One region of the Pseudomonas sp. S9 genome, then DNA from elsewhere that is predicted to be linked to it. Evidence: predicted binding sites of a transcription regulator. Region 1 holds the regulator's gene; each other region holds the start of a gene.
What was found. The regulator sigma-54, encoded in region 1, starts transcription at its own class of promoters, with help from an activator protein. The targets are predictions, from matches to a motif close to ANTGGCATNNANNTTGCTNT.
Positions count from the first base shown of each region.

Region 2: glnK (P-II family nitrogen regulator) is a predicted target of sigma-54. The motif match lies at 2,086-2,105, and genes of this name have one in related genera.
Region 3: glnA (glutamate--ammonia ligase) is a predicted target of sigma-54. The motif match lies at 5,498-5,517, and genes of this name have one in related genera.

Region 1 covers NZ_AFFX01000011.1:173,882-184,305, reverse strand. Annotated here, with positions in the region: gene lptA (lipopolysaccharide transport periplasmic protein LptA) at 1-447, shown strand, start outside; gene lptB (LPS export ABC transporter ATP-binding protein) at 451-1,176, shown strand; gene PSES9_RS0119580 (RNA polymerase factor sigma-54) at 1,312-2,826, shown strand; gene hpf (ribosome hibernation-promoting factor, HPF/YfiA family) at 3,007-3,315, shown strand; gene ptsN (PTS IIA-like nitrogen regulatory protein PtsN) at 3,331-3,795, shown strand; gene rapZ (RNase adapter RapZ) at 3,812-4,669, shown strand; gene PSES9_RS0119560 (HPr family phosphocarrier protein) at 4,682-4,954, shown strand; gene pmbA (metalloprotease PmbA) at 5,008-6,354, opposite strand; gene yjgA (ribosome biogenesis factor YjgA) at 6,463-6,981, shown strand; gene tldD (metalloprotease TldD) at 7,078-8,520, opposite strand; gene PSES9_RS0119540 (carbon-nitrogen hydrolase family protein) at 8,523-9,371, opposite strand; gene PSES9_RS0119535 (YhdP family protein) at 9,448-10,424, opposite strand, start outside.
Region 2 covers NZ_AFFX01000010.1:65,924-76,347, forward strand. Annotated here, with positions in the region: gene PSES9_RS24360 (autotransporter family protein) at 1-1,379, opposite strand, end outside; gene PSES9_RS0117855 (accessory factor UbiK family protein) at 1,629-1,895, opposite strand; gene glnK (P-II family nitrogen regulator) at 2,303-2,641, shown strand; gene PSES9_RS0117865 (ammonium transporter) at 2,680-3,996, shown strand; gene PSES9_RS0117870 (ammonium transporter) at 4,072-5,322, shown strand; gene sutA (transcriptional regulator SutA) at 5,702-6,040, shown strand; gene PSES9_RS0117880 (HAD family hydrolase) at 6,095-6,805, opposite strand; gene xerC (tyrosine recombinase XerC) at 6,802-7,698, opposite strand; gene PSES9_RS0117890 (DUF484 family protein) at 7,739-8,437, opposite strand; gene dapF (diaminopimelate epimerase) at 8,434-9,264, opposite strand; gene lysA (diaminopimelate decarboxylase) at 9,269-10,424, opposite strand, start outside.
Region 3 covers NZ_AFFX01000008.1:144,303-154,726, forward strand. Annotated here, with positions in the region: gene cptA (phosphoethanolamine transferase CptA) at 1-1,624, opposite strand, end outside; gene typA (translational GTPase TypA) at 1,846-3,657, opposite strand; gene thiI (tRNA uracil 4-sulfurtransferase ThiI) at 3,829-5,283, opposite strand; gene glnA (glutamate--ammonia ligase) at 5,611-7,017, shown strand; gene PSES9_RS0115950 (DUF4124 domain-containing protein) at 7,183-7,755, shown strand; gene PSES9_RS0115955 (DUF4124 domain-containing protein) at 7,755-8,369, shown strand; partial or broken gene glnL (nitrogen regulation protein NR(II)) at 8,556-9,641, shown strand; gene ntrC (nitrogen regulation protein NR(I)) at 9,638-10,424, shown strand, end outside.

The DNA of each region.
Region 1 (10,424 bases):
CAACCGATTCGCGTGCAGGCAGACAGCGCAGAACTTGACGACAAGCAAGGTGTTGCGGTTTATCGCGGCGATGTCGTCATCACTCAAGGCACGATGAAAATCACCGGTGACACGGTCACCATTACCCAGAATGCCAAAGGCGAAATCGACGTTTTCACTTCAGTCGGACGCCCGGCCTACTATGAGCAGAAACCTGCGGTAGACAAAGAAATCGTCAAAGCCTACGGCCTGACCATCCAATATTTTGCAGCCAATGAACGTATTGTCCTGATTGACCAAGCCAAGGTCATTCAAGAGGGCAACACCTTCGAAGGCGAGAAAATCGTCTACGACACGCAGCGCCAAATCGTCAACGCTGGCCGCGCAACAGGTACCAAGGTGACCTCGCCGCGCCCACGCATCGATATGGTGATCCAGCCGAAGAACAAACCCACCCAAGGGCAGTAATTAATGGCTACATTGAAAGCCCAACACCTGGCCAAAAGCTACAAAAGCCGCCAGGTTGTCCGTGACGTTAGCCTGAGCATCGACAGCGGCCAAATCGTCGGCCTGCTTGGCCCTAACGGTGCAGGTAAGACCACCTGCTTCTACATGATCGTGGGCTTAGTGCAGGCTGACCAGGGACGCATCCTGATTGACGACCTCGACGTCAGCCATCAGCCCATGCACGGCCGCGCACGTGCCGGCATTGGCTACCTGCCTCAAGAAGCATCGATTTTCCGCAAGCTCAGCGTTGCCGATAACATCATGGCAATTCTTGAGACTCGCAAAGAACTTGACCGTGCTGGCCGTGAAGCTGAACTGGAAAGCCTCCTTGAGGAGTTCCATATTCACCATATTCGCGACAACCTGGGCATGAGCCTGTCCGGCGGTGAGCGACGCCGGGTTGAAATTGCCCGCGCCCTGGCAACAGCACCGAAATTCATCTTGCTTGATGAGCCATTTGCCGGTGTTGACCCGATCTCGGTTGGCGATATCAAGCAAATCATCCACCACTTGAAAGCCAAGGGTATCGGCGTGCTGATCACCGACCACAATGTGCGCGAAACGCTGGATATTTGCGAAACAGCCTATATCGTCAGCGACGGCCAGCTCATTGCGGAAGGCAACTCGGAAGCGATTCTGGCCAACCAGACGGTAAAAGAAGTCTACCTGGGCCATGAATTCCGCCTTTAACCCGGTTTTTCTCAACCGATTAGCGTCAACTGCTAGGCAAAGCACTGCAATTCGGGCATATAATTTGCTTCCTTGAGGCGCCCATCAGGCGCCCTGTAGTGGATTGCGCAAAGACGCCGGTAAATAAGGTCTGCAATGAAACCATCGCTAGTCCTGAAGATGGGCCAGCAGCTGACGATGACTCCTCAGCTGCAACAAGCCATTCGCTTACTCCAACTGTCGACCCTGGATCTCCAGCAAGAAATCCAAGAGGCACTGGAGTCAAACCCAATGCTCGAACGTCAGGAAGACGGCGAAGACTTCGACAACTCGGACCCCATGGCCGACGGCGCCGAGACCGCCACCGCCGAGCAGCCTGCACAGCAGGACAATTTCCAGGAAACCAGCTTCCAGGATGCTCCGCAAACCGTGGACAACCTCGAGGATGGCGAGTGGAACGAGCGTATCCCCAACGAACTCCCAGTGGATACCGCCTGGGAAGATGTCTACCAAACCAGCGCCAGCAGCCTGCCCAGCAGCAGCGATGACGACGAATGGGACTTCACCACGCGCACTTCGACCGGCGATAGCCTGCAGAGCCATATGCTCTGGCAGCTCAACCTGTCCCCCATGTCCGACAAGGATCGCCTGATTGCGGTTACCCTGATCGACTGCATCAATCCTCAGGGCTACCTCGAAGAAACCCTGCAAGAGATTCTCGAAGCCTTCGACCCGGAACTGGACATCGAACTCGACGAAATAGAAGCCGTCCTGCACCGCATCCAGCAGTTTGAACCCTCAGGCATTGCCGCCCGCGACCTGCGCGAATGCCTGACCCTGCAACTGCGCCAGCTGCCAGTCAAGACCCCCTGGCTTGCCGAAGCCCAACGACTCGCCAATGACTATCTGGATTTGCTGGGCAACCGCGATTACAGCCAGCTGATGCGCCGCATGAAGCTCAAGGAAGACGAACTGCGCCAGGTCATCGAATTGATCCAGAGCCTCAACCCACGACCGGGCTCGCAGATTGAGTCCAGCGAACCCGAATACGTGGTACCCGATGTCATTGTGCGCAAACACAACGAGCGCTGGCTGGTTGAACTCAACCAGGAAGCCATGCCCCGACTCCGCGTCAATGCGCAATACGCGGGTTTTGTGCGCCGCGCCGACTCGAGCGCCGACAACACCTTTATGCGCAACCAGCTTCAAGAAGCCCGCTGGTTTATCAAAAGCCTGCAAAGCCGCAACGAAACGCTGATGAAGGTTGCGACCCAGATCGTTGAACATCAACGGGGCTTTCTCGACTACGGCGACGAGGCGATGAAACCACTGGTGCTGCACGATATCGCCGAAGCGGTGGGCATGCACGAGTCGACCATTTCCCGGGTCACCACCCAGAAATTCATGCACACCCCCCGTGGCATTTACGAGTTGAAATACTTCTTCTCCAGCCACGTCAGCACCTCCGAAGGCGGAGAATGCTCGTCTACAGCGATCCGCGCGATCATCAAAAAACTGGTTGCAGCGGAAAATGCAAAAAAGCCGTTGAGTGACAGCAAGATCGCTGGTTTACTGGAGACACAAGGCATTCAAGTAGCTCGACGCACAGTTGCTAAATACCGGGAATCACTCGGTATCGCGCCTTCAAGTGAACGCAAGCGATTGATGTAACAGCTGATGAACAGGAAGATCGTCTCAATCACTATCGAACTGACCCGCTCTTAGCTAAAAGCAGCCATACTAAGGGCGTAAAGGTGTCAGGCTCGGTTACTGGGGGTCTTACGCGCCACAGTGTTCCGGCGGCAGGCAACTCGGCCTGTCTCTTACACACGGCAACAAGGAGAAAGCGGTATGCAAGTCAACATCAGTGGACACCAACTGGATGTGACCGACGCCCTGCGCGAGTACATCGACGAAAAATTCAGTCGACTAGAGCGCCACTTCGACAAGATTACGAACGTACAAGTCATTATGGAGGTCGAGAAGCTCAAGCAGAAGATCGAAGCCACCTTACACATTGCAGGCGGCGAGATAGTCGCCAACGCCGAACATGATGACATGTATGCAGCAATCGATTTACTGACCGACAAACTCGATAGACAACTTATCAAGCACAAGGAAAAGCAGCTCGACCGTCAACAGGGCGCAATGGCCCGTTGATATCGCCCTACTCCTATGATCCGACTTGAAAATATCCTGACCCCCGGCCGTTCCCTGGTGAACGTGCCGGGCGGCAGTAAAAAACGCGTTCTCGAACAGATTGCCAACCTGGTTGCGCGCGAATTGCCCGACCTCGATGGACAAGACATTTTCGAAAGCCTGATCGCCCGCGAAAAACTCGGGTCCACTGGTTTTGGTAATGGCATTGCCATTCCACACTGCCGTTTGCCTGCGTGCAATGCCCCCATCAGCGCCTTGCTCAAGCTCGACTCAGCTGTCGATTTCGACGCGATTGATGGCGCCCCGGTTGACTTGCTGTTCGTGCTACTGGTTCCTGAAGCCGCTACGGATGAACACCTAGAGCTGCTTCGTCAAATAGCGAGCATGCTTGACCGCAGCGACGTCCGTGAGCGACTGCGCCAGGCACAAAGCAATGAAGCCCTGTACCAGGTTGTTGTCGACGTACAGAACAACAGCTAAACGACAGAGAACCTACATGCGCTTGATAATAGTCAGCGGGCGTTCAGGATCAGGTAAAAGCACCGCCCTTGATGTACTCGAGGACAACGGCTTCTACTGCATAGACAACCTGCCGGCCAGCTTGCTTCCCCAGCTAGCTGAACGAGCGTTTCAGCAGAAAGATTCAGCTCACCCCAATGTCGCGGTGTCGATCGATGCCCGCAACCTGCCAAGCGACTTGAACATGTTTCCCGAGTTGCTTGAACAAGTCCGTGCGCGCAATGTTCAGTGCGACCTGCTGTACCTGGACGCCAACGAAGAAACGCTGCTCAAACGCTTCTCTGAAACGCGCCGGCGCCATCCGCTGACCAACGACAATCGGTCGTTGGCGGAAGCCATTACCGATGAAACCCTGCTGCTTGAGCCAATCATTGATCTGGCCGACCTGAAGATAGACACCACCCACCTGAATCTCTACCAACTGCGCGACACCTTGGCCTTGCGCCTGCTGAACAAGCCGGATCCGGGCACTGCATTTCTGGTTGAATCCTTTGGTTTCAAACGAGGCATGCCGGTTGACGCAGATGTGGTATTTGATGTGCGTTGCCTGCCAAACCCGTATTGGCGCGCTGAACTACGCGATTTCTCGGGGCTTGAGAAACCCGTTATTGACTATCTTGACAGCCAGGCGGATGTCCAGGACATGTATCAGGACATCCATGCCTACCTGAGCAAATGGTTGCCACGCTTCGCGGCCAGCAATCGCGCCTACGTGACGATCGCCATTGGCTGCACGGGTGGGCATCACCGCTCGGTGTATATCGCCAACCGCCTGGGCAAAGCGCTCAAGGCCCAGCTCAAAAACGTCCAGACTCGCCACCGCGACCTCAGTTAAGGAATTGCCGCGATGCCCGCCTGCGAAGTAACCATTATCAACAAGCTCGGTTTGCACGCACGGGCTGCCGCCAAATTTGTCGGCGTTGCCACACAGTATCCTTGCAGCATCAAGGTTGGCCGTACATCACAGAGCCTGGTCGACGGCAAAAGCATCATGTCGGTGATGATGCTGGCGGCAGGCAAAGGCACCTCGGTACACCTGCTAACCGAAGGCGAGCAGGATGAACAGGCGCTCGATGCCCTGCTCGAGTTGATCAACAACTACTTCGATGAAGGCGAATAGTGCGCGATTGCCGCAAACCAATGGGCGGATGACAAATCATCCGCCCTGCTTGATCAGCTACCTGCAACTGTCATGCGCTCGATCAGCACGGAACCGGTGCGGATACTGCTGCGCAACTCCAGATCATTCCCTACCGCAACGATTTGCTTGAACATATCCCGCATATTGCCGGCGATGGTTACTTCCTGGACCGGGAATTGGATCTCGCCGTTTTCGACCCAGTAACCGCCGGCGCCGCGTGAGTAATCACCCGTCACCATATTCAGGCCGTGGCCCATCAACTCGGTCACCAGCAGGCCACGTCCCATGCGCTTGATCAGTGCTTGCTGGTCTTCATCGCCATGGGTGACAAACAGGTTATGCACGCCACCGGCATTCGCGGTGCTTGGCATGCCCAGCTTGCGCCCGGAATAAGTGCTGAGCACATAGGACAGCAACTCACCGTTCTCGACAAAGGACTTGGCATAAGTCGCCAGGCCGTCGCCGTCAAACGACGCACTGCCCATTGCCCGCGGAATATGCGGACGCTCATCAAGACTCAGCCACTGCGGGAAAAGCTGCTGGCCAATAGCCCCTTCCAAGAACGAAGACTTGCGATAGATACTGCCGCCCGAAATAGCCCCCAGAAAGCTGCTGAACAAGCCCGTGGCCAACTCAGCGGCGAACAACACCGGGACTTCACAGGTTGGCACCGGCCGTGCACCAAGACGGCTGACAGCACGCATGGCCGCACGCGCACCTATGGCTTCCGGACTGGCCAGCAGTTCGCCCTGGCGATTGACGTCATACCAGTAATCGCGCTGCATCAGCCCCTTGTCTTCGGCGATCATCACGCAGCTCAAGCTGTGCCGGGTGCTTGCGTAACCGCCGATGAAACCATTGCTGTTGCCATAGACACGACAGCCCTGATGCGTACTCAAGGAGGTGCCATCGGCGTTCTTGATTCGCTTGTCGGCGTCGAATGCTGCGCCTTCGCAGCGCAAGGCATGTTCGATCGACTGCTCGGGAGTAATCGACCAGCCATGGTATAAATCCAGATCCGGTAGATCCCGCGCCATCAACGCTGCATCTGCAAGGCCCGCGCATTCATCTTCAGAGGCGTGCTTGGCAATCGCCAGCGCAGCCGCTACCGTCTCCCGAATAGCCGCATCACCCGTGGCCGAGGTACTTGCAGAACCTTTGCGCTGCCCCAGGTACAGGGTGATGCCGAAGCCCTGGTCACGATTGAACTCAACGGTCTCGACCTCACGCTGGCGCACCGTGGTCGACAAGCCCTGCTCAACAGAAACCGCAACCTCACAGGCACTTGCGCCCTGCTTCCTGGCTTCGGCGATGATCTGCTCCACCTGAGCCTGTAACTGCGGCACCGCTTGTGGGCCAACGACGTCTACTGAACTCATACCTACTCCTGAAATTATTTTCGTTGTGAGCCGCACCCTGTCGGGCCCAACCGCTTACAACTCGGAACTAACTGCTATCATGACGGGGTTTTCCACTGGATCGCCCCCATGTCTGAATACCTTGACGACTTCTCCACAGAGAAGAGTAAAACCCAGGTCAAACGCGAACTGCATGCCTTGCAAGAGCTCGGTCAACGCCTGGCGGCCCTCAAGCCTGACCTGCTAAACAAACTCCCTCTCACCGAAGAGCTGCGTACCGCGCTGGCAGAAGCGCCCAAACACACGGCTAATTCGGCGAAAAAACGCCATAGCCAGTTTATCGGCCGGTTGATGCGCGATCAGGACACTGACGCGATCCTGACCCTGCTCGATCAACTGGACGCCTCGACCCGCCAGTACAACGAACGCTTTCACAACCTTGAGCGCTGGCGCGACCGCTTGCTCAACGGCAACGACGAAACCCTTGAAAGCTTCGTCGGCGAATACCCCGAGGCCGATCGTCAGCACCTGCGCCAACTCATCCGCCAGGGCCAGCATGAAACCGCACAAAACAAGGCGCCTACGGCCTCGCGTAAAATCTTCAAATACATCCGCGAACTGGACGAGAGCAAGCGCGGCCTGCGCTGACCTGTCGAACACCACTGCACGGGGTCCCTCCCGCGCCTGAAAGCTGCAACGGCTCCCCCTGCAGCTTTTTGCATTAAAGATTGCAGCTTTTTAATCTTAAGCGCCGGTCCCACCGACGGTAATAGCATCAATTTTCAAGGTAGGCTGGCCCACCCCGACCGGGACAGACTGGCCATCTTTACCGCATGTGCCTACGCCGCTGTCCAGCGCGAGGTCATTCCCTACCATCGAAACCCGGCTCATGGCTTCAGGGCCGTTACCGATCAGGGTTGCGCCCTTGACGGGGGCGGTGATCTTGCCATCTTCGATCAGATAGGCTTCGCTGGTTGAAAAAACGAACTTGCCGCTGGTGATATCGACCTGCCCGCCACCCAGATTGGCGCAGTAAAGGCCCTTCTTCACCGAACGGATAATCTCTTGCGGATCGCTTTCGCCTGCCAGCATGTAAGTGTTGGTCATACGTGGCATGGGCAAGTGCGCATAGGACTCACGCCGCCCGTTACCCGTGGCACGAACGCCCATCAGGCGAGCATTGAGCTTGTCCTGCATGTAGCCCTTGAGCACGCCGTTTTCGATCAGCGTGGTGCACTGCGTAGGCGTTCCTTCGTCGTCCATGCTCAGCGAACCACGCCGCTCAGCCAAGGTGCCATCATCGACGATGGTGCACAGGCTCGATGCGACTTTTTCGCCCATGCGGCCGCTGTAAGCAGAACTGCCTTTGCGATTGAAATCACCTTCCAGACCGTGGCCAACGGCCTCATGCAACAGCACACCCGACCAGCCTGCCCCCATCACCACCGGCATGCTGCCAGCCGGTGCAGCAATGGCTTCAAGATTGACCAAGGCCTGACGCAAGGCTTCGCGGGCGTAGCCCATGGCGCGGTCCTCGTTGAGGAAGTAGCGATAATCGGTGCGTCCGCCGCCGCCATGCCCGCCGCGTTCACGGCGTCCATTTTGCTCAACGATAACGCTGACGTTAAAACGCACCAAGGGGCGAATATCAGCACCGAGCGCGCCATCGGTCGAGGCGACCATGACACGATCCCACACGCCAGCCAGGCTTACGGTGACTTGCTTGATCCTCGAATCGAGCGCTCGGGTTGCCTGGTCAACCTGTTTTAGCAGCTCAACCTTCTCGGCACGACTCATGACATCAAGCGGGTTGTTTGGCGCATACAGCGCAGTAACATCTGTGGCACTAAAGGCGCGAACGCAGCCGTTTTGGCCGCTGCGAGCAATAGAGCGCGCAGCCAAAGCGGCCTGACTCAAGGCCTCGGCGGTGATCGCATTGCTATAGGCAAAGCCGGTTTTCTCGCCGGACTGGGCACGTACACCAACACCTTGATCAAGATTGAAGCTGCCCTCTTTGACGATACCGTCTTCCAGCACCCAGGTTTCAGATACCTGGCTTTGAAAGTACAAATCAGCCGCATCAATTCCAGGCCCGGCCAGTTCGCCCAGAACGCCCGGTAAACTATCGATAGTCAGGCCACCCGGACTTAACAGGTGATCGCTCACCGACACCAACATCTCGCTCATAACTACTCCAAACCTGGCAGCCGCGGTTCGGCCGCTGCAAAAAATCGTTTATGCCCCATCACGGGCATGCGTTGACGAATCGAAGCCTGCTCGACAGCGTCTCGCGGTGCAACCAGGACACCTTCGCCTTGTGCCTGGCTTATACAAATGCGGCCCCATGGATCCACAATGGCTGAATGACCATAGGTTTCTCGACCGCCGGGGTGAACACCGCCCTGCCCGGCAGCCAGCAGGTAACATTGCGTCTCAATGGCACGCGCACGTATAAGCACCTGCCAATGTGCAGCGCCGGTCACTGCAGTAAATGCGGACGGCGCTGTTATCAACTCGGCACCGGCTTCACGCAGGGCGCCATAAAGCTCAGGAAACCGCAGATCGTAGCAGACCGTCAATCCAAGACGCCCGACGGGGGTATCGGCGACCACCACATGGGCGCCAAACTCGTAGTCATCCGACTCTCGGTAACGACCGCGATTATCTGCGACATCAACATCAAACAAGTGCAATTTGTCATAGCGCGCAACGCGCTCGCCATCCGCATCAATCAACAAAGAGCAGGCATTGGGCTTGGCGTCTGGCTTGCCATCAGCCGGCAATGGAATAGTGCCAGCCACTATCCATAACCTGAGGTCGCGAGCGGCCTGTTTCAACCATGGCAAAATCGGCCCCTGCCCCAGCGCCTCTTGACGACCAACCTGGTTGTAGTCACGACGCCCCATTGCGGCAAAGTTTTCCGGCAGTACAGCAAGGCGGGCACCTTGCTCGGCAGCATTTTCAAGCAGCCTGCGCGCTTGCTGCAGGTTATCCGGAATATCGTCCTGGCTAACCATCTGAATAACTGAGAGGCTCATGATCTCTCCCCGACGAGACAGCTGTTTCCCGTCAGTCTACGCCCCTGGCAATATTCTGGCAGGCCGGGCGAGCCGCTCATTTGGGTTTTTCAAAAGGTTTGTCGAAGTCGATCTTCGGTGACTGGATCGGCCCTTTGACATCGTACTGCACACTGGCAAAGCGCGCGAAATGATCGCCAAGCAGTTTATCGACGACAAACAATGCCCCCCCGATTGCCGGTGCGCCAACGATCAGCGCGGCAATCGGCAAGTTATTGGTAACGGGTAGCGTCACCAGTAACTTGGCATCGATCGACTCGTCAACCATGTTCAGCGTGCCATTGAGTTCCAGGTCGCTTGATGGCCCCTTGAGGGTGATCGGCCGACTGGTCACATACACGCCGTTGGTCGCCTGCAGATCACCCTTGACCCGGTCGTAACTCAAGCCTTCACCCAGCAAATCGGAGAAATCCAAACGCAGGCGCCTGCCGATCGAGTTGAAGTTGAGCAAACCAAAGACCCGTAATGCCGATGCCGAGCCTTGCACTTCGACGAACTGGCCCTTGCGCAGCGAGGCGTTCATAGCGCCACTGAACCGCGCCAGACTAAGATTCAAGGGCGAGCCGGGCCAGTTGCCATCCACGTCGAGGCGGAAATGCTCACTGGTTGCAGTCGGAGCAAAGCCCCAGGCCTTCAAGACATCTTGCAGCTTTTCGCCTTCAAAGCGGCCCTTGTACCAGCTTCTGGCGCCACTGCCTTCACCTTGCCAACCTGCTGTGCCGTTAACCCTCAACCCTGCGAGGTTGATATTCAGGTCACTGAACTGGACACCGTTGGCCGCCGGACGAGCTTTCAAGGACGACGCCCCCAACGACTGCTTACCCAGTTTGACTTCAGCCACCTTGAGGTCAATCGAAGGAATCTTGCGCGGATCTACATCCGCCAGCGGGTCGGGTCCCTCTTCTTTAGCCGTGGCGCCTGGCTTATCTTCGGGTAGGTGGATATAGGCAAGGTCCGCGCTGATTGGCCGGGATGACGCATCTGGAAATATCACATTGCCCTTGGCCAGCGTAC
Region 2 (10,424 bases), on a different contig from region 1:
CTGTTACCTGAGCCGGTGGCTTCAGCCAGGATCCCGTGACTAAGCTGCTGCCGTTCACCGGTGCCGCTGGTGGTGACACTGCCGCCAGACTGGTTGATGGTGACATTGCCTTTGCTCAACGGATCGCTCTGCGCCAGCAAGCCGACGGCGCTATTACCTCTGGTGGTGACGCTGCCGCCGCTGAAGTTGATGATGCTGTCATTGTCGATCCTGCTGGCAGCGTTGTTATCCGCCTGAACAGCGATGCCTTCGGCTTCTTCGGCAAAGGTGAGGATACTGCCGCCACTCATGTCGACTTGAGCGACGCCCGGGCCGCCGCGGACCAGCGCGAAAGCGCCCTCGGAGTCATAGCCGCTGTTGGTGGTGCCGGTGGTAATAGTGCCTGCGCCAATCAGGATGCGTGCATCACCGCTGCTGTTCTGTACGCGCAAGGCGTCTGAGGCATCGCCCAGCGTGACCAGGCTGGCGCCGGGCGTATTGAACACAATTGTCGAGTCCTTGGCGTTGCGGGTATTGCCACCTGCGCTGTCGATGATCACATTGGCACCTTCGGCGACGTATATACCTTCGCTGTTGTCGCCGCTGACCTGGATATCGACCTGCTCACCGGTGACCACCACGGCGTTATCCTCGCCCGTGGCAATAATGCCAAAGGATTCGGAGCGGCTTCTGAGGTTGGTCAGCTCGATTTGTGAGCCTGGTGTGCCGTTGGCTTCAATCGCGCGGCTGACCACATCAAGCTGGGTGTCGCCTTGAACCCTGATGCTTGCGCCGTTGCTTGCGCGTAAACCCTGCCCGAGTCTTACCGCAGCCTTATTGCTGGTTCCTGCGCGCCCGCGCGAGACGGCATCGAGGTTGCCTTTAAGCAAAATGTTGCCTCGGTTGGCGTCAATCGCGATGGCATCCGCCTGGGTGGTGATCAGGCGGGTATCGCCGCCGACGACAATCGAGCCGCCCAGGGTCGAGCGTAGAAGTTGACCGGTTTCGGTGCCTTCTGCGCCGTTCAGGATGCTGGTAAGGCTGCCTTCGATATTCAAGGCAGCATCGCGGGCAAATACCACGGCGCGATTACCATCAGGCGTACTTGGCAAAACCTCGGCGCTGACCTCTGGAGCGGTCAGCGTCAGCGAGCTTTTGGCGCTGCTGCGGATTGGTACATTGATGGTGTCGGAGCTAAAGCTTGTTCCGGCGCTGGTGCAGGTCGAGCCTTCGGTGGCGCCTATTCCTGGCCGGTTGACACAGGCTGCATAGGCGCTGCTGGAGCCGCCAAGGACCAAGACCAGCAGGGCGCTGAATGAGACGCTCTGGAGAGCATTGCCTTGGCGTCCTGCCCTTAGGTTAAAGGTCAGGGGGGCGTTGTCTTTTGTAGTCCGCTTCATAATCGACTTCCTCTGTCGTTATCTTCGAGGCGCATCGGGGCCGCACAGATCCATCTGCTATCAAGGCCTGATGTTGAAAGTTGATTTTATTCAGGGGCGTAGCGAGCAGGGGCTGTTCGCAAGAATTGTTAAGATTTTCAGCGCCGTGCACTCGCAGTCGGCACCTTCAGTTAAGAGTGGCGAGGGGCGCCGAATTTTGGACAGGAGCACGCACAGAGGCCTTGCGGCCAAGGGAAGCGTCTAGAGGGGTTACTGCTTGGTGGCGGGCTGGGACTCTTTGGCTTCTAGCTCAAGGACCTTGGCTTCGAGTGCCTCTAAACGTGCACGGGTGCGGGCCAGGACTACCATCTGGCTGTCGAACTCTTCGCGGCTGACCAAATCCAGTTTGCTGAATCCGCTTTGCATCAGTGCTTTGAATTGCGCCTCGAACTCAGCGCGTGGCAACGGCGTATCGCCATTGAACAGGCGCGAGGCGCCGGCGGTGAGGGCGTCGAGGAGGATTTTGGGTGGCAACATGATTAGCATCCGGTAGCGGTAGGTTGAAAGTGTAACACGCAGCGTCGAGGCAACAGCTTTTACCACTTGCACGATTATTGCGCGCTGCGCCCGATGGTGCCGCACCGTTATTGTGCGTTAAATCGCCGAAAATCCTGGCGATTTGCCTCTAGAAGCACCTAAGTGCATGAAATTAAGCAGATTTATGATGCTTGGCAAGCTTTCTGCTTAGCTCCAGATGAGAGATGCACTGATGCGGTTCCGGTGCGTGAGTCGGGGCACAGGAGTGTTTCGTCAGGAGCGGTTGGTGGGTATTGGTTTTGCCGCTTTAGAGCAGCCAATGCATTACAAAAGCCAGACACTGCGCTTAGACTTGGCTCGGGTTTGCAATTCCTGGGGCAAGTCCACCTTACACGGGAGAGAGTTACATGAAGCTAGTTACTGCCATCATCAAGCCGTTCAAGTTGGACGACGTCCGTGAGTCACTGTCGGAGATCGGCGTGCAGGGCATCACTGTCACTGAAGTCAAAGGCTTCGGTCGCCAGAAGGGCCACACTGAGCTGTACCGCGGTGCTGAGTACGTGGTCGATTTCTTGCCAAAAGTGAAAATCGACGTGGCGATTGCTGACGATCAACTGGATCGCGTCATCGAAGCCATCACTAAAGCTGCCAACACCGGCAAGATCGGTGACGGCAAAATTTTCGTAGTTAATCTGGAACAGGCCATTCGCATTCGTACCGGCGAAACCGATACCGACGCGATTTAAGCCCCAAAAAAACCGAACCCCGCCCCAGGAGTTAAACCATGACTCTGCGAAAAATCGCAGGGCTAGGAGCCCTTTTGTCCCTCGTTTTGCCTAGCGTTGCGATGGCCGACGAGGTTGTACTGAACAGTGGCGATACCGCGTGGATGATTGTTGCCACCGCGCTCGTACTGTTTATGACCATTCCTGGCCTGGCACTGTTTTATGGCGGCATGGTGCGTTCCAAGAACGTGCTGTCCGTGATGATGCAGTGCTTTGCCGTCACCTGTTTAGTCAGTCTGCTGTGGGTCATCTATGGCTACAGCATGGCGTTTGACACCACAGGCATGGAAGAAGGTGTTGTTAACTTCAATTCCTTTGTGGGCGGCTTGTCCAGGGCATTTCTCAGGGGTTTGCAGGCTGACAGCCTGGTCGCAGCGGTTCCTGAAAGCGTGTTCATCACCTTTCAGATGACCTTTGCCATTATCACCCCCGCACTCATCGTCGGTGGTTTTTCCGAGCGCATGAAGTTTTCCTCGATGCTTGTTTTCATCCCCGCCTGGTTCACCTTGGTCTATGCGCCCATGGCGCACATGGTCTGGGGCGGCGTGGGCGGCTTGCTGTGGGATTGGGGCGTGCTCGATTTCGCGGGCGGTACTGTCGTGCACATCAACGCTGGTGTAGCTGGCTTGGTGGCGTGCCTGGTACTGGGCAAGCGCAAGGGTTATCCGACCACGCCAATGGCTCCGCACAATCTGGGTTACACCCTGATTGGCGCGGCCATGCTCTGGGTCGGCTGGTTCGGTTTTAACGCAGGCTCGGCGCTTGCAGCAAACGGCACTGCGGGCATGGCCATGCTGGTTACGCAAATCGCCACGGCTGCCGCTGCACTGGGCTGGATGTTTGCCGAATGGATCACACACGGCAAACCAAGCGCACTGGGGATTGCCTCGGGTGTGGTGGCTGGCCTGGTTGCAATCACCCCGGCGGCTGGCACCGCAGGCCCAATGGGCGGGCTGGTTATTGGCCTGGCGGCGGGGGTGATCTTTTTCTTCTGCGCCCCGAGCCTGAAACGCAAGCTCGGCTACGACGACTCGCTGGACGCCTTTGGCGTGCATGGTATCGGCGGGATTGTCGGTGCATTGCTCACTGGGGTGTTTGCAGCACCTGCACTGGGCGGTTTTGGTGAAGTTGAAAATATCGCTGCACAACTCTGGATCCAGTTTGAAGGCGTGATTTTCACCCTGGTCTACACCGCGGTTGTGACCTTCGTGATCCTCAAGGTAATCGACCTGGTAATGGGGCTGCGGGTCAGCGATGAGGAAGAGACTGTTGGTCTCGATCTCGCCCTGCACAACGAGCGTGGCTACAACCTGTAAGCACACAGAGTGCGCCCTTCACGGGCGCCCTAACCGAATAGCGCTATTGATAAGGCGCACGGCACGAGGTGACATATGGACAACACAGCATTGACAGCATTGACGTACGGTTTTGACACCTTTTACTTCTTGATATGCGGCGCATTGGTGATGTGGATGGCAGCGGGTTTCGCCATGCTCGAATCCGGTCTGGTGCGTGCCAAGAACACCACTGAAATCCTGACCAAGAACATCGCGTTGTATGCGGTTGCCAGCGTCATGTACCTGGTCATCGGTTACCACATCATGTATTCCAGCCCGGAAGGCGGCATCCTGCCAAGCCTGGGTTTCCTGATCGGTAGCGAGCATACCCCTGAGGCTGTTCTCGCAGGTGGTGATGACGCACCGTATTACTCGCTGCGTTCGGACTTCTTCTTCCAGGTGGTATTTGCGGCTACCTGCATGTCGATTGTTTCCGGTGCGGTTGCCGAGCGCATGAAGCTCTGGGCGTTTTTGGCCTTTGCGGTGGTGATGACTGGTTTCATCTATCCGGTACAGGGTTTCTGGAAGTGGGGCGCGGGCTTCCTTAACTCTGCGGGCTTCCTCGATTTCGCAGGTTCGGGCGTGGTGCACATGGCGGGTGCTGCAGCGGCTCTGGCAGGTGTTCTGCTGCTGGGTGCGCGTAAAGGCAAATATGGCGCTAACGGCCAGATCAACCCGATTCCAGGTGCAAACTTGCCGATGGCAACGCTGGGCACATTCATCCTGTGGATGGGTTGGTTCGGCTTCAACGGTGGTTCGGAGTTGAAAATGAGCACCATTGAAGATGCCAACGCTGTTGCCCAGGTGTTTGTTAATACCAACATGGCCGCTGCCGGTGGCTTGATTGCAGCCTTGCTGGTTGCGCGCATCCTGTTCGGCAAGGCTGACCTGACCATGGCACTGAACGGTGCACTGGCTGGCCTGGTTGCAATCACGGCTGAGCCGCTGACCCCTGGCGCCATGCAAGCCACTTTGATCGGTGCAGTTGGCGGCGTACTGGTGGTATTTGCCATTATCGGCCTCGACAAGCTCAAGCTCGATGATCCGGTGGGTGCAATCTCGGTGCACGGCGTCTGCGGTATTTGGGGGCTGCTGGCTGTTTGCCCGAACAACCCTGATGCAACCCTGGGTGCTCAACTGCTGGGTATTGCTTCGATCTTCGCCTGGGTATTTGTTGCCAGCCTGATTGTCAGGTCCATCATCAAAGCCGTTATTGGCCTGCGTGTCAGCGAAGAAGAAGAGTACGAAGGCGTGGATATTGCCGAATGCGGTATGGAAGCCTATCCGGAATTTACCAAGTCTTGATTCCACAACGCATCTGCGCGCCACAGCCCGTTCAATAACATGCATTAGATAACGGGGCGCGCAAGATCAGTAACCTATCAGCCCGGCTAGCGAATTTACCTTGAGTAGATAGCGCAGCCGGGCTTTTTTGTCTTCAATTCAGAGCTGTTAAACAACGCCGTGAAATCTGCTACTTTTACTTTGCTTTTTCTGGAGTCACGCTAGAATGCGCGCCGTTGGGTACAGTCTTTTTGCAGTGACTGCACTCAGCCCGGCTGACTGGCAAAGGGCGTGCTAGGCGATTTTGTCAGGCAAGGGCATTTGAATTTTTGCTGGCTGTGTACGAAATTTACGCAGCTGGGCTATAACTAATCTGCTTTCGCATTTCATGAGGCTGAACATGAGCGACGAAGATCTCGAACAAGAAGAGTTGGATGGTGCTGACGAGGACGACGGTGAGGATCTTGCTGCGTCTGACGATGGTGATCCAAGTGTTGATGACGATAGCGATGACGATATATCTTCGCCTTCCGGCAAAAGCAAAAGCAAGAAAGCCAAGGCTGCGATAGATCCGGAAGACCTGCCGAGCGTCGAAGCCAAGCAAAAGGACCGTGATTCCCTGGCCCAGGCCATGGAAGAGTTCCTGGCTCGTGGCGGCAAGGTGCAAGAGGTCGAGCCCAATTTGGTTTCTGACCCGCCGAAAAAGCCCGACAGCAAATACGGCAGCCGCCCTATCTGAGTGGTCGCCGAAACAAAAAAACCTGCCTTGTGCAGGTTTTTTTGTCGCTGGATATCAATTCCCCGAGGGCTTTAACCAGCTGTTAAGCAGGGCGGGCAATTGCGCCAGGCTGCTGATTTCGCCATCTGGGGCAGGCTGCTGGGGCCATGTCCGGTTGAGTGGGTTGAACCAGATGGCGCGCATGCCGGCAGCTTGCGCACCGGCGATTTCGTCACTTGGGTGATCGCCAATATGTACCGCTAACTCTGCACTGACATTTGCGTGCCTGAGTGCTTCCTGGAAGGGTTTGGGGTCGGGTTTGCCAATCCCCAGGTCTTCGGCACACAGGGCAAACTGAAAGTAGTCGGCCAAGCCCAGGCGCCGGACATCGGCATTGCCATTGGTAATCACGCCGAGCTGGAACTGGCTGGCCAGAGCTTCGAGGGTCGGATGCACTTCGGCGAACAGTTCCACTTGATGGCGGGCATCCAGAAACACCTGGAATCCGGTCTCGGCCAGCGCTGAAGCCTCTTTCTCGACATAGCCGGCACCTAGCAAGGCATTGAGCAGGATACGCCTGCGCAGCTCGCTCAGGCGGTGTTTCAGGGCGGGCTCTTGTGCCAGCAACTGATTACGGATTTCCCACAGGTGCTCAACCGGAACCGCGCCCAGCTTTGGTGCATACATGGTCAGCCAATTACGCAGGGCGGCTTCGGCGTCTTGCATGACCGGAGTGACATCCCAGAGGGTGTCATCGAGATCAAAAGTGATTAGCTTGATGGTCATTCACTACTGCCTTTGCGTTTGGCCCTTGGGTGAGCGCTGTCATACACCGTGGCCAGATGTTGAAAGTCCAGGTGGGTATAGATTTGGGTGGTGGCGATATCGGCGTGGCCGAGTAATTCCTGTACCGCTCGCAAGTCCTGCGACGACTCCAGCATGTGGCTGGCAAATGAGTGCCTGAGCATGTGCGGGTGAAGATTTTGCCCCAACTCGCGTACCCCGGCTTGGCGCACTCGCAACTGCACGGCGCGAGCGCCAATGCGCCGGCCTTTGTTGATGACGAACACCGCGCCGTCAGCGGGTGAGCTCAAGGCGCGCATTGGCAGCCAGTTTTCCAGGGCCTGGCGAGCCATGCGTCCCACTGGCAGTTCGCGGGTCTTGTTGCCCTTGCCCTGCACACGAACCAGCCCCGCAGCCAGGTCGAGCCCGTCCAGGTTAAGGCTGACCAGTTCGGACAGGCGCAGGCCCGAGGAATAGAACAGTTCGAGCATGGCCTGGTCGCGCAGGGCAATAAAGTCGTCCTCCACGGCGCCGTCAAGCAGTTGCCCGGTGCGGTCGGCATCCAGGGTTTTCGGCAGGCGTCGCTCGCCCTTGGGCGGCATCAGGCCGCTGGCGGGATCATGTTGGCAGTGGCCTTCGCGAATCAGGTAGCGATACAGCCCGCGTGTGGCCGAAAGCAGGCGTGCCAGGCTGCGGCTGGATTGGCCTTGCATGTGCAGGTGGGCGACCAGGCGGCGTAGCCGCGAGGTGTCGAGCTGGTTCCAGTCAGCCAGTTGTTCACGCTGGCAAAAGCTCAGCAACTTGCCCAGGTCGCGGCCGTAGCCATCCAGCGTGTGCGCTGAGACCTGGCGCTCACTGCGCAAGTGTTCGAGGTAGGCGTCGATGCGAGCTTGCATGTTGACTCCTGATGCGCCGCGCGCCCTGCGTTTGAGTCGCCTAGCGAACCGAGCGAAGCGGGGTGGCGAAGCGAGGCAGTACGCGCGCCAGTACTTCGGCTATGTAGCCAAGGAACAGGGTGCCCAGGGAGCTTTTGTAATGCTGCGGGTCAGCGCTGCCAATGGCCAAGACGCCATGGGTGCCCTGATGAGTGATGGACACCACTGCCGCCGAGCCAACGTTGGCGGCTTCGCTCTTGCCGAACAAAAAGGCCAGTTCATGCTCGCGCAACACACCGCAAATGGTTTTGCCACCCGCCAGCAAGCCGCCAATGGCTTGATGCGCCTCGTTGCTGCTCATTGAGCGGCCGACCGGGAGCGGGTTGTCGCTGAACAGGATCAGGCTGACAAACGGTACCTGGAACTCGCTGCGCAGGCTGTCTTCGACACAGCTGACGATCTCTTCAAGGCTGGAGGCGTCAAGCATGTCGAGAACCAGGCGGCGGGTCTTCTCGAACAGGCGGTCGTTGTCGCGAGCCACATCCATCAGCTGTGAAAAGCGGTGGCGCATGTCGATATTGCGTTCACGCAGCAGGTTAACCTGACGTTCGACCAAGGAGACGGTGTCGCCACGTTGATGCGGGATGCGCAGTTCGGGAATCAAGTCATCGTGGTCGATGAAAAACTCCGGGTGCAGGCGCAGGTAAGCGGCCACTGTGGCTGAGTCGAGCGTTTTCGGTGAATCCTGCTGGTCACTCATAAGCGAACTTGTCCTTCGTATACGCGCACGGCGGGTCCGGTCATCATAACGGGCTGGCCGGGGCCTGCCCATTCAATCAGGAGCTTGCCGCCAGGCAACTCCAGTTGCACGGGCGAATCCATCCAGCCTTGGCTGATGGCGGCTACCGCAGCGGCGCAGGCGCCTGTTCCGCAGGCCTGGGTTTCACCAGCGCCCCGCTCCCAGACGCGCAACTTGCCGCGCTGGCGATCAATCACCTGGAGGAAGCCAACGTTAACCTTTTGCGGGAAGCGCGGGTGGTGCTCAAGCTTTGGGCCAAAGCCGTGGACATCGGCGGTTTCTGTGTTGTTGACGCGTAGCACCGCATGGGGATTCCCCATGGAAATGGCCGCCAGCTCAAGGGTTTGGCCATCGACTTCAACCGGGTAGCTAAGCGCCTGGGCGTCAGCCTGAAACGGGATCTGTTCCGGCACCAGGCGCGGCGGGCCCATGTCCACGGTAATCTGGCCGTCGTTGCGCACGTTCAGTTCGATGATGCCGCCTTTGGTTTCGACCCGAATCTGCTTTTTAGCCGTCAGTCGCTTGTCCAGAACGAAGCGTGCAAAGCAGCGCGCACCGTTGCCACACTGTTCGACTTCGCTGCCGTCGGAATTGAAAATGCGGTAGCGAAAATCAACATCCGGATTGCTTGGCGGCTCGACGAGCAACAGTTGATCGAACCCCACGCCAGTGAAGCGGTCGCCCCACTGCTTGGCGTTCTTGGGCTGAATGTGCGCGTGCTGGCTGACCAGGTCGAGGACCATGAAGTCATTGCCGAGGCCGTGCATTTTGGTAAAGCGCAATAACATGGGGTTACTCCGGCAGACGGCTTTCGCCTGCATAGAGTTCGCTGTATGTCTCGCGGGCTCGTACTTCAATGGCGCGCTGATTATCCACCACCACCTCGGCGGCACGACCGCGGGTGTTGTAGTTGGAGCTCATCACGAAACCATAAGCGCCGGCTGAGCAAACGGCGAGCAAATCGCCCTCGGCCAGTGCCAGTTGGCGATCCTTGGCGAGAAAGTCACCGGTCTCGCAGATCGGCCCGACGATATCGTAGTTGCGGCCTTGGCCTTCGCGCGGTTTAACCGCGACTACATCCATCCACGCCTGGTAAAGCGCTGGGCGGATCAAGTCATTCATTGCCGCATCGACTATGGCGAAGTCTTTGTGTTCGGTGTGCTTGAGGTACTCGACCTGCGTCAGCAACACCCCTGCGTTGGCCACGATCGAGCGACCCGGCTCAAACAGCAGGGCCAGGTCGCGCCCGGCAATGCGCTCGCGTACGGCCTTGATGTAGTCACCCGCCAATGGCGGCTCTTCGTCACGGTATTGCACGCCGAGGCCGCCACCGAGGTCCAGGTGCTTGAGCGTAATGCCGCGTTCGGCCAGGCGATCAACCAGAACCAGCAGGCGATCAAGGGCGTCGAGAAACGGTGGCAGGGTGGTCAGCTGCGAGCCGATGTGGCAGTCGACACCAATAATCTTCAGGTTTGGCAAGTCTGCGGCGCGGGCATAGACGCTCTCGGCGTCAGCAATGGCGATACCAAACTTGTTTTCCTTGAGGCCTGTCGAGATGTACGGGTGGGTGCCGGCATCAACGTCCGGGTTCACGCGCAGCGAAATGGGGGCTGTGACATTCATTTGCGCGGCAACTTCTTGCAGGCGCTCCAGTTCGTCGGTGGACTCAACGTTGAAGCAGTGCACGCCAACGCTCAACGCGCGCTGCATGTCGCTACGGGTTTTGCCGACACCGGAGAAAACGATCTTGTCGGCGCTGCCGCCGGCTGCCAGGACGCGTTCAAGCTCGCCACGGGAAACAATATCGAAGCCCGAGCCGAGGCGTGCCAGTATATTGAGCACACCCAGGTTGGAGTTGGCTTTTACCGCGAAGCAGACCAGGTGCTCCATGCCCTGCAGGGCATTGGCATAGGCTTTATATTGCGCTTCAATGTGCGCACGCGAGTAA
Region 3 (10,424 bases), on a different contig from region 1:
ACCTGTTACTGACCAGGCTCTTGCTCCGGTCCAGTTCACTGAAGCTCAGCCCAGCCAAATCAGCCCAGGTATGAATCAGGTTCGAGCTGCTGTAAGGCCGCTCAAGCATGCTGCTGAAGTCAAAGGAAGCGTGGGCTTTCCACTTATCCGAGGCCCAGACTATAAATGGAATGGTGTACATCGGTGAGGTTGGCTTGCCTTCGTTACGCCCGATCACGCCACCTTTTGGGCTATCGAACACCGCCTCGCCATGGTCCGACAGGTACAACAGGAAACCATCCGGCTTGCTTGCCGAGAAACGCTTGATCAGGCTGGACACGACGAAATCGTTATACAGCACCGCGTTGTCATAGCTGTTGTAGGTCGCCAACTGGTCCTCGGTCACCCACTTGGGCGCGCCCTTGTTATCGGTGAATTTCTCGAAGCTTTCCGGATAACGGTACTTGTAGCGCATGTGCGTACCAAGCAGGTGCACCACAATCAGCTTGCGCGGGGCTTTGTCAGCCAGCACCTTGGCAAAGGGTTCAAGCACATCACCGTCGTATTGGCGTGCATTCTGATTCAGGTTGTTATTCAGGTAATACTGTTCATCGGCCTGTTCAGAAAAGGTGGTGAGCATGGTGTTGCGCTTGGTCATGGTCTGCTGGTTGGTGATCCAGAAGGTCTTGTAACCCGCCTGCTTCATCATGTTGACCAGTGACGGTGTGGTCAGGTAGCCGTCCGGGTTCTTCTCATCGGCAAAGGTCAGCACCTGCTGCAATGCCTCGATCGTGTAGGGCCGCGGAGTAACGACGTTGTCGAACACCTGCAGCTGATCACGCAGCTTGTCCAGCTCGGGCGTGGTCTCGCGCGGGTAGCCATACAGGCTCATGCGTTGACGGTTGGTTGACTCACCAATAACCAGCACCAAGGTTGTCGGCTTTCCGGCGCGAGAGTCCTTCATAGCATCGAGCGGCGCAAGCTTGGCGTTTTCAGCCAGGAGCTTCTCCATGCTATCGAGTTGCTGGCGATATTTACGAAAGCCCACGACCAGTTGCCAAGGTACTGCTGGCTCAATGCGCTCTTCAAACTTCTCCAGGGCCACGCCCAGCGTTGGACGCTTGCTGACTTCCCTGGCCAGCGGATAACCAATCAAGCCAAGCAACAGCACGACGCTCAGCACCCGCGCCTGGGTAACGCCGAACTCCAAGGGTCGAATCTTGCGCCACAGCAGCCAGGCGACAAAGGTATAGCCGAGGTAGACCGGAATCATCCACCACACAAAATAGTGGCCAAAATATTCCATGCTTTCGGCCATGTTCGATTCGAACATGATGAAAATAACGCTTTGTGAGAATTGCTGGCCGTAGATGCAGAAATAGCCCAGCCCGACCAAGGAGCACGCCCATAAAATCACGCCGACAACAGCGGCGATGGTTTTGGTGTGCCGGGGAAACAGCAAGACCGGAACCAGCCATATAGCACTGACCAGAAACGCCTGACGGAAACTGACGAAACCCGTGGTGTCAGTCAGTTGAATCAATAACTGGGTAACGCCGGAAAAATACCAGAAGAATAGAAATAACCAGCCAAGCCCTGCCCAATCCCAGCGTTTATGCCCCTTGGCCTGTGCCGATGCCTGCATACTGAACTCCCAACTCACTCTCGATACACTTAACCGCCCCGCATGACTGCGTTTAATACGGGGCCAAGCAATAAAGCCGGCCACCGTATCAGACACATTGTGAAAAGAATGTTGTTTGCCGGCGTGCTGGCCTGCGGTCGCTAAACCAAAAAGCAACAGGCACAAAAAAGCCCCTGGCAGCCAAGCTGCCAGGGGCTTTCAGATGCCGCGAAAACTAATGCTTAGCTCTTGCTGGCACGCTTACGGTCTGTCTCAAGCAGGAACTTCTTACGCAGACGGATCGACTTAGGCGTGATTTCAGCCAGCTCGTCGTCTTCGATGAACTCCAGGGCCTGCTCCAGGGTGTAACGGATTGGCGGAACCAAAGCGATGGTTTCGTCCTTGCCGGAAGCACGCATGTTATCGAGCTTCTTGCCCTTGGTTGGGTTAACAACCAGGTCGTTGTCACGGCTGTTGATACCAACCAACATACCTTCGTAAACGTCGTCACCGTGGCCCAGGAACAGCTTGCCGCGCGCCTGCAGGGTTTCCAGCGAGTAGGTCAAAGCCTTGCCAGTTGCACTGGAAACCAGAACGCCCTGAATACGACCGCCCATATCGCCCGACTTCATCGGACCATAGTGGCTGAAGATGCTGGTCAGGATGCCCGAGCCCGAAGTCAGGGTCAGGAACTGGTTACGGAAACCGATCAGGCCGCGCGCAGGAATGGTGTACTCAAGGCGTACACGGCCCTTGCCGTCTGGAACCATGTTGGTCAGGTCACCTTTACGGTTACCCATCTGCTCCATCATCGGGCCCTGATGTTGCTCTTCCAGGTCGATGGTGACGTTTTCGAATGGTTCGTGCTTAACGCCGTCAACCATGCGGATAATCACTTCAGGACGGCCTACAGCCAGTTCGAAGCCTTCGCGACGCATGGTCTCGATCAGTACCGAGAGGTGCAACTCACCACGGCCGGAAACCTTGAACTTGTCAGCGCTATCGCCTTCTTCAACGCGCAGGGCAACGTTGTACAGCAACTCTTTGTCGAGACGCTCTTTGATCTTACGGCTGGTGACGAACTTGCCTTCCTTGCCGCAGAACGGCGAGTCGTTGACCTGGAAGGTCATGCTCACGGTTGGCTCGTCAACGGTCAACGGCTCAAGGGCTTCAACATTCGTCGGATCGCAAAGGGTGTCGGAGATGAACAGCTCGTCCATACCGCTGACACAAACGATGTCGCCGGCTTGCGCTTCGTTGACTTCAACGCGCTGCAGACCCGAGTGCCCCATGATCTTGAGGATACGGCCGTTACGCTTCTTGCCGTCAGTGCCAATAGCGGTCACCGGGGTGTTGGTCTTGACCTTGCCGCGAGCGATACGACCGATGCCGATAACACCCAGGAAGCTGTTGTAGTCCAGTTGCGAGATTTGCATCTGGAACGGGCCATCGACGTCTACGGCTGGAGCCGGTACGTGGTCGATGATCGCCTGGAACAGCGGATCCATGTTTTCTTCGAGCTTATCGTGCTCAAGACCTGCAATACCGTTCAGGGCGCTGCAGTACACGATTGGGAAATCGAGCTGCTCTTCGGTTGCACCCAGGTTATCGAACAGGTCGAAAATCTGGTCGACAACCCAGTCAGGACGCGCGCCCGGACGGTCGATCTTGTTGATTACAACGATAGGACGCAGGCCAGCCTTGAACGCCTTCTGGGTTACGAAGCGAGTCTGTGGCATTGGGCCGTCTTGGGCGTCAACCACCAGCAGCACGGAGTCAACCATGCTCATTACGCGCTCTACTTCACCACCGAAGTCGGCGTGGCCGGGGGTGTCTACGATGTTGATGTCGTAGTCGTGCCATTTCAGAGCGGTGTTTTTCGCCAGGATGGTAATACCACGTTCTTTTTCCTGGTCGTTGCTGTCCATCACGCGCTCGTTTTCAAGCTCTTTACGGTCAAGCGTGCCGGACTGGCGCAGGAGTTTGTCTACCAGGGTGGTCTTACCATGGTCAACGTGGGCAATGATTGCGATGTTACGTAGATTATCGATCACTTGTGTATCTCGATCAGAGGATTCGGTTTGCCGCATAGTGTAGACGGCGAGTATTAAGGTTGTGCTAGACGACGTAAAAGCACATTGAGCCGCTCGCGACTCAGAAGCTTTTACGCCGCCTGTATGTCGGGAGGGCGATGGCGGATGCTGCCGCCATTCAACCCGGGTGTCTTATGTCGGACGATAAACGCGCACATTCGCATGCCCCTCGTTTAGCAGGTGGTGGGCATGCAGGCGACTCATGACACCCTTGTCGCAATACAGCAAATACTGGCGACTCGGATCCAACTCTTTAAAGCGACTGTTGAGTGCATAGAACGGCAGTTCCTGCACTTCGGTGCCAGGCAGCCGCAGCGGCTCGTCCTCGACACTATCCGGATGACGGATATCAATGATGACGTGACCGGCGAGGACTTCGCTGACTTCCTCAACCTGAATATCCTTGCCCAGCTCGTCGATAACCTTATCGATCGGCAACTGGGTTGCGCTCTGTACTGCTCGCTCAAGCACCGCCATGTCGAACTGCTTTTCTTCATAGGCAATCCGGTCGGGCTTGGCTTTGGTGGTCGGATTCACCGAAATCACACCGCAGTATTCGGGCATATGCTTGGCAAAGTCGGCAGTGCCGATCTGCGTCGCGGTATTGATGATGTCCTGCTTGTGGCTGGCCAGGAGCGGACGCAACACCAGCTTCTCAGTGGCGGCATCGATGACCGACAGGTTCGGCAGCGTTTGGCTCGACACCTGCGAAATAGCCTCGCCCGTCACCAATGCATCAATTTGCAGGCGGTCGCTGATCTGGGTGGCGGCGCGCAACATCATGCGCTTCAACACCACGCCCATCTGGCTGTTATCGACCTTGCCGAGGATCTCACCGAGTACTTCTTCAAAAGGCACGCTAATAAAGAGTACGCGCTGCGAGCTGCCGAACTTCTTCCACAAATAATGCGCGACTTCCATCACGCCCAGCTCATGGGCGCGGCCACCTAGATTGAAGAAGCAGAAGTGAGTCACCAAGCCGCGGCGCATCATCTGGTAGGCGGCGACGGTCGAATCAAAGCCACCCGACATCAATACCAGCGTCTGCTCCAGTGAGCCCAGTGGATAACCGCCGAGCCCGTCATGCTGGTTGTGAATGACAAACAGGCGCTGGTCACGGATTTCCATGCGCACAACAACATCCGGATCTTTAAGCGAGATTCCGGCAGCGCCGCACTGCTGGCGCAACTGGCTGCCCACATAACGCTCAACGTCCATCGAGCTGAACGGATGCTTGCCCGCACGCTTGCAGCGCACAGAGAAAATCTTGCCCGGTAATTGGTCGGCGAAATGCAGCTTGCACTTTTCCAGCACATCGTCGAAATCGCCCAGGGGATACTCATTCACTTCAAGGAAATGAGTAATGCCCGGCGTGCAGCGGAGACGCTCGGTCAGTTCGCCCAGCAGCTTGGCATCGGTCAGGGTTGTTTCAACTTCCAGATTATCCCAGACACCGGTAACCGAGAGCTGCGGATCAAGATCGCGCAACACCGAGCGGATATTCTTCGCCAACTGCCGGATAAAGTTCTTGCGAACAGGCCGACTCTTGATGGTGATTTCTGGGAAAACTTTTACGATCAGTTTCATGGAAGCAACGCGCGCCAAGCTCGCGAAAAAACAGGGGCGCGGATTATAGCGGAAATTGTGCAAGGTTTGATCAAAAACCTTAGTTAAACATTTCGTCGCACCATAATGGTGCCTTGTCGTTTTATTTGGCACCGGCTTGGTGCAGCAATATCAGCACAACTGGGAATAATCCCCCGGTGCGCCTGCGTTTGCGGGCTTTAGTCCATCACAGTGCACTGGCATGCAAATTGCTCCCTTGTGAGGCAGGTAGTACTGGCGGAGTATCCGCCGAGCTTTTCCGAATTTTGTGGGCTCAACAGATTGAGCCTTATCCGCCTGGAGGACAGCATGTCGAAGTCGATTCAACTTATTAAAGAACACGACGTGAAGTGGGTTGACCTGCGCTTCACTGATACCAAGGGTAAGCAGCACCACGTAACCATGCCAGCCCGCGACGCGCTGGACGAAGACTTCTTCGAGCACGGCAAGATGTTCGACGGCTCCTCCATTCATGGCTGGAAAGGCATCGAAGCTTCCGACATGATCCTGATGCCGGTTGACGAAACCGCCGTGCTGGATCCATTCACCGAAGAGCCAACCCTGATTCTGGTTTGCGACATCGTTGAGCCAAGCACCATGCAAGGCTACGACCGCGACCCACGCTCCATCGCCAAGCGCGCTGAAGAGTTCCTCAAGTCGACCGGCATTGGTGACACTGTATTTGTTGGCCCGGAGCCAGAATTCTTCATCTTCGACGAAGTGAAGTTCAAGTCGGACATCTCCGGCTCGATGTTCAAGATCTACTCCGAGCAAGGCTCCTGGAACACTGACGGCGACATCGAAGGCGGCAACAAGGGCCACCGTCCAGCCGTCAAAGGTGGTTACTTCCCAGTTCCGCCGTGCGACCACGACCACGAAATCCGTACTGCCATGTGTAATGCCATGGAAGATATGGGCCTGGTCATCGAAGTTCACCACCACGAAGTGGCGACTGCTGGCCAGAACGAAATCGGCGTCAAGTTCAACACCCTGGTAAACAAGGCTGACGAAGTTCAGACCCTGAAGTACTGCGTACACAACGTAGCCGATGCCTACGGTAAAACCGCTACCTTCATGCCTAAGCCACTGTACGGCGACAACGGCTCGGGCAAGCACGTTCACATGTCGATCTCCAAAGACGGCAAGAACACCTTCTCCGGCGAAGGCTATGCCGGCCTGTCTGACATCGCCCTGTACTTCATCGGCGGTATCATCAAGCACGGTAAGGCACTGAACGGCTTCACCAACCCATCGACCAACTCCTACAAGCGTCTGGTCCCTGGCTTCGAAGCTCCAGTAATGCTGGCCTACTCGGCTCGCAACCGTTCTGCCTCGATCCGTATTCCTTACGTTGCCAGCCCTAAAGCTCGTCGTATCGAAGCACGCTTCCCGGATCCAGCAGCCAACCCATACCTGGCTTTCGCAGCATTGCTGATGGCCGGTATCGACGGTATCCAGAACAAGATCCACCCTGGCGATGCAGCTGACAAGAACCTGTATGACCTGCCACCAGAAGAAGGCAAGTTGATCCCACAGGTTTGCGGCAGCCTGAAAGAAGCCCTGGAAGAGCTCGACAAAGGTCGTGCGTTCCTGACCAAGGGCGGCGTGTTCAGCGACGACTTCATCGATGCTTACCTTGAGCTCAAGCACGAAGAAGAAATCAAAGTTCGCACCTTCGTACACCCACTGGAATACGACCTGTACTACAGCGTCTAATCCAGCCGGTATGAAAAAAGGCCACCTTCGGGTGGCCTTTTGTTTTTGCCAATGCACCGCTCAGCCCATTGTTTTATGCGCCCGCACACACTGCAACATGCCGACACTTGCCAGTAACGCCGCGCAGTGCAATCTTAATCAACAAGCCACGTTGAGGGATCGCTCATGCGCACACTAGTTGCCTGCCTTATACTCGCCGCCGCCCTGCCGGCCAGCGCGCAAATCTATAAATACACCGACGCCAACGGCAATACCGTTTTCACTAACGAACCGCCACAGGGCGTAGACACCGAAACCATCGAGCTGCCTAAAACCAATACGGTGGAGATGAAAACCCCGAAACAACCGACAAGTGAAGCAAGCGATAATGCTCCCACGCAAGTCCAGGCCTCCTATCAAGTACTGGAGCTGACCGGCCTGCCAGATGAAGCCGCGCTGCGCGCCAACAACGGCACCTTCAGCGTCGGGGTTAACATTCAGCCACGCCTGTCACCGGCGCACCGCTTGCAGCTGCTGCTCGACGGCCAACCTTATGGCGAACCCAGCAACGTGCCGCGACTCCAGCTCAATAATGTTGATCGTGGCGAACACTCGCTCGCGGTGCAGGTAATCAGCACCAGCGGCACGGTGCAGCAAAGCGAGACCAGCACATTCACCGTACAAAGGGTCAACACCAATAACAGTCCCGCATTCACCCCTAAACCCAAACCCACCCCAAGACCTAAGCCAGCCCCTTGATGCGCGCACTTTTAACCTGTTTATTGCTACTGAGCAGCCTGTCCGCGTCGGCACAGGTCTACACCTATATAGATGCAGAAGGAAACCGGGTATTTACCGACCAACCCCGGGGGGGTAATGCCAAGCCGGTGCAGATAGCACCTACCAATCGCATCACTCCGACCATCAAGCTCAAGCCAGAAGTCGTAGACGAGCAACCCCTGGTGCTGTCCTACCAGATGCTACGCATCCTGGTGCCGCAACCTGATGCAACAATCCGCGATAACGCCGGTAACCTGATTGTCAGCGCCACCAGCGAACCCGAGCTGCTGCCCGGGCATCGCTTTCGCCTGATTCTCGACGGTAATGCCATTGGCGAGGCCGGTCGCAGCCCGGTTTTCCCGCTGGAAAATATCGACAGGGGAACGCACCAGTTGGCGGTTGAGATCATCGATGAGCATGAGCGCATCATTGAACGAACACCCAGCCAGCCATTTCACCTGCTGCGCACCTCGCTTGCGCAAAAACGCCAGGTCAATCCCTGCAAGCGGAAAGACTACGGCGTGCGCCCTGAATGCCCACTCAAAGACAAGCCTGAAGAAGAAAGAGACATCCCCTTCGTTCCCTTTATGTAGCAAACGCACCATTTAGGAGCACATAAAGGCAGTCACTTCTATACTCTCCCTGTTTTGGGTCGCCCTGCACGTGGCGGCCTACATCTATTTGTGGGCGTTGTCGCTATTTACACAGGGAAAACGCTACTTTTCAGGGCTTTGGTTTGCTTCTTGCATTTTTATAACCACTGCCGGAAGCCGATGCCTATGATCATTAACGACGCACTGCACCGCCTGCTACTCGACAACCTGACAACCGCCACATTATTGCTCGATGCGGAACTGCGCCTTGAGTACATGAACCCAGCCGCCGAAATGCTTTTGGCCATTAGCGGCCAACGCAGCCATGGGCAGTTCATCAGCGAGCTCTTTACTGAATCCGCTGAAGCCGTGAGTTCTTTGCGCCAAGCCGTTGAAGAAGCCCATCCGTTCAATAAGCGCGAAGCGGTATTGACCTCCATAACCGGGCAAAACCTGACCGTAGACTACGCCGTCACTCCAGTAATCAGCCGCGGCGCGACGCTGTTGCTTCTCGAAGTGTTCCCACGTGACCGCATGTTGCGCATCACCAAGGAAGAGGCCCAGCTGTCCAAGCAAGAGACCACCAAACTCCTGGTGCGCGGCCTGGCTCACGAAATCAAGAACCCTTTGGGCGGCATCCGTGGCGCCGCTCAGTTGCTGGCCCGTGAACTCCCCGAGGAAAACCTCAAGGACTACACCAACGTAATCATTGAAGAGGCTGATCGCTTGCGTAATCTGGTTGATCGCATGCTTGGTTAAAACAAGCTGCCACTGCTATCGATGACCAACGTACATGAAGTGCTCGAACGCGTCAGCAGCCTGGTTGAAGCCGAAAGCCAAGGTTGCATTACTTTGGTGCGCGACTACGACCCAAGCATCCCGGACGTGTTGATCGACCGCGAACAAATGATCCAGGCCGTGCTGAATATAGTGCGCAACGCCATGCAGGCGCTTTCCCCGCTCAGTGATATGCGCCTGGGCCGCATCACCCTGCGCACACGGGCGCTGCGCCAATTCACCATTGGCCATGTCCGTCATCGCCTGGTGACCAAAATTGAAATCATCGATAACGGCCCAGGCATTCCTCCGGACCTGCAAGAAACCATTTTCTTCCCCATGGTCAGTGGCCGCGCCGACGGCACCGGCCTTGGCCTTGCAATCACCCAGAACATTATTAGTCAGCACCAAGGGCTGATCGAATGCGAAAGCCATCCGGGCCATACCGTATTTACGATCTTCCTGCCGCTGGAACAAGGAGCAACTCAGCCATGAGCCGTAGTGAAACCGTCTGGATTGTCGACGACGACCGTTCTATCCGCTGGGTACTGGAAAAAGCCTTGCAGCAAGAAGGCATGGCCACGCAAACCTTCGACAATGCCGACGGCCTGCTTAACCGCCTGGCCCGGCAACAGCCCGATGTGATTATTTCCGACATCCGCATGCCTGGCGTCAGTGGGCTTGACTTGCTGGCGCGTATCCAAGAGCTGCACCCGCGCCTGCCCGTCATCATCATGACCGCACATTCGGACCTCGACAGCGCTGTTGCCTCTTATCAGGGAGGGGCATTCGAGTATTTGCCCAAGCCGTTTGACGTTGATGAAGCCGTGTCACTGGTCAAGCGTGCCAACCAGCACGCCCAGGAACAGCAAAACCTCAGCGTGCCCGTTGCTGAAGCGCAAACACCGGAAATCATCGGTGAAGCACCAGCAATGCAGGAAGTGTTTCGCGCCATCGGCCGCTTGTCACATTCCAACATCACGGTTTTGATCAATGGTGAATCGGGCACGGGCAAGGAACTGGTCGCCCACGCCCTGCATCGCCACAGCCCGCGCGCGGCCTCGCCCTTTATTGCCTTGAACATGGCGGCAATTCCAAAGGACTTGATGGAATCCGAGCTCTTTGGCCATGAAAAAGGCGCCTTTACCGGTGCAGCCAACCAGCGCCGCGGGCGCTTCGAGCAAGCCGATGGCGGCACCCTGTTTCTCGATGAAATCGGCGACATGCCGGCCGACACCCAGACTCGCCTGCTGCGGGTACTGGCTGATGGCGAATTCT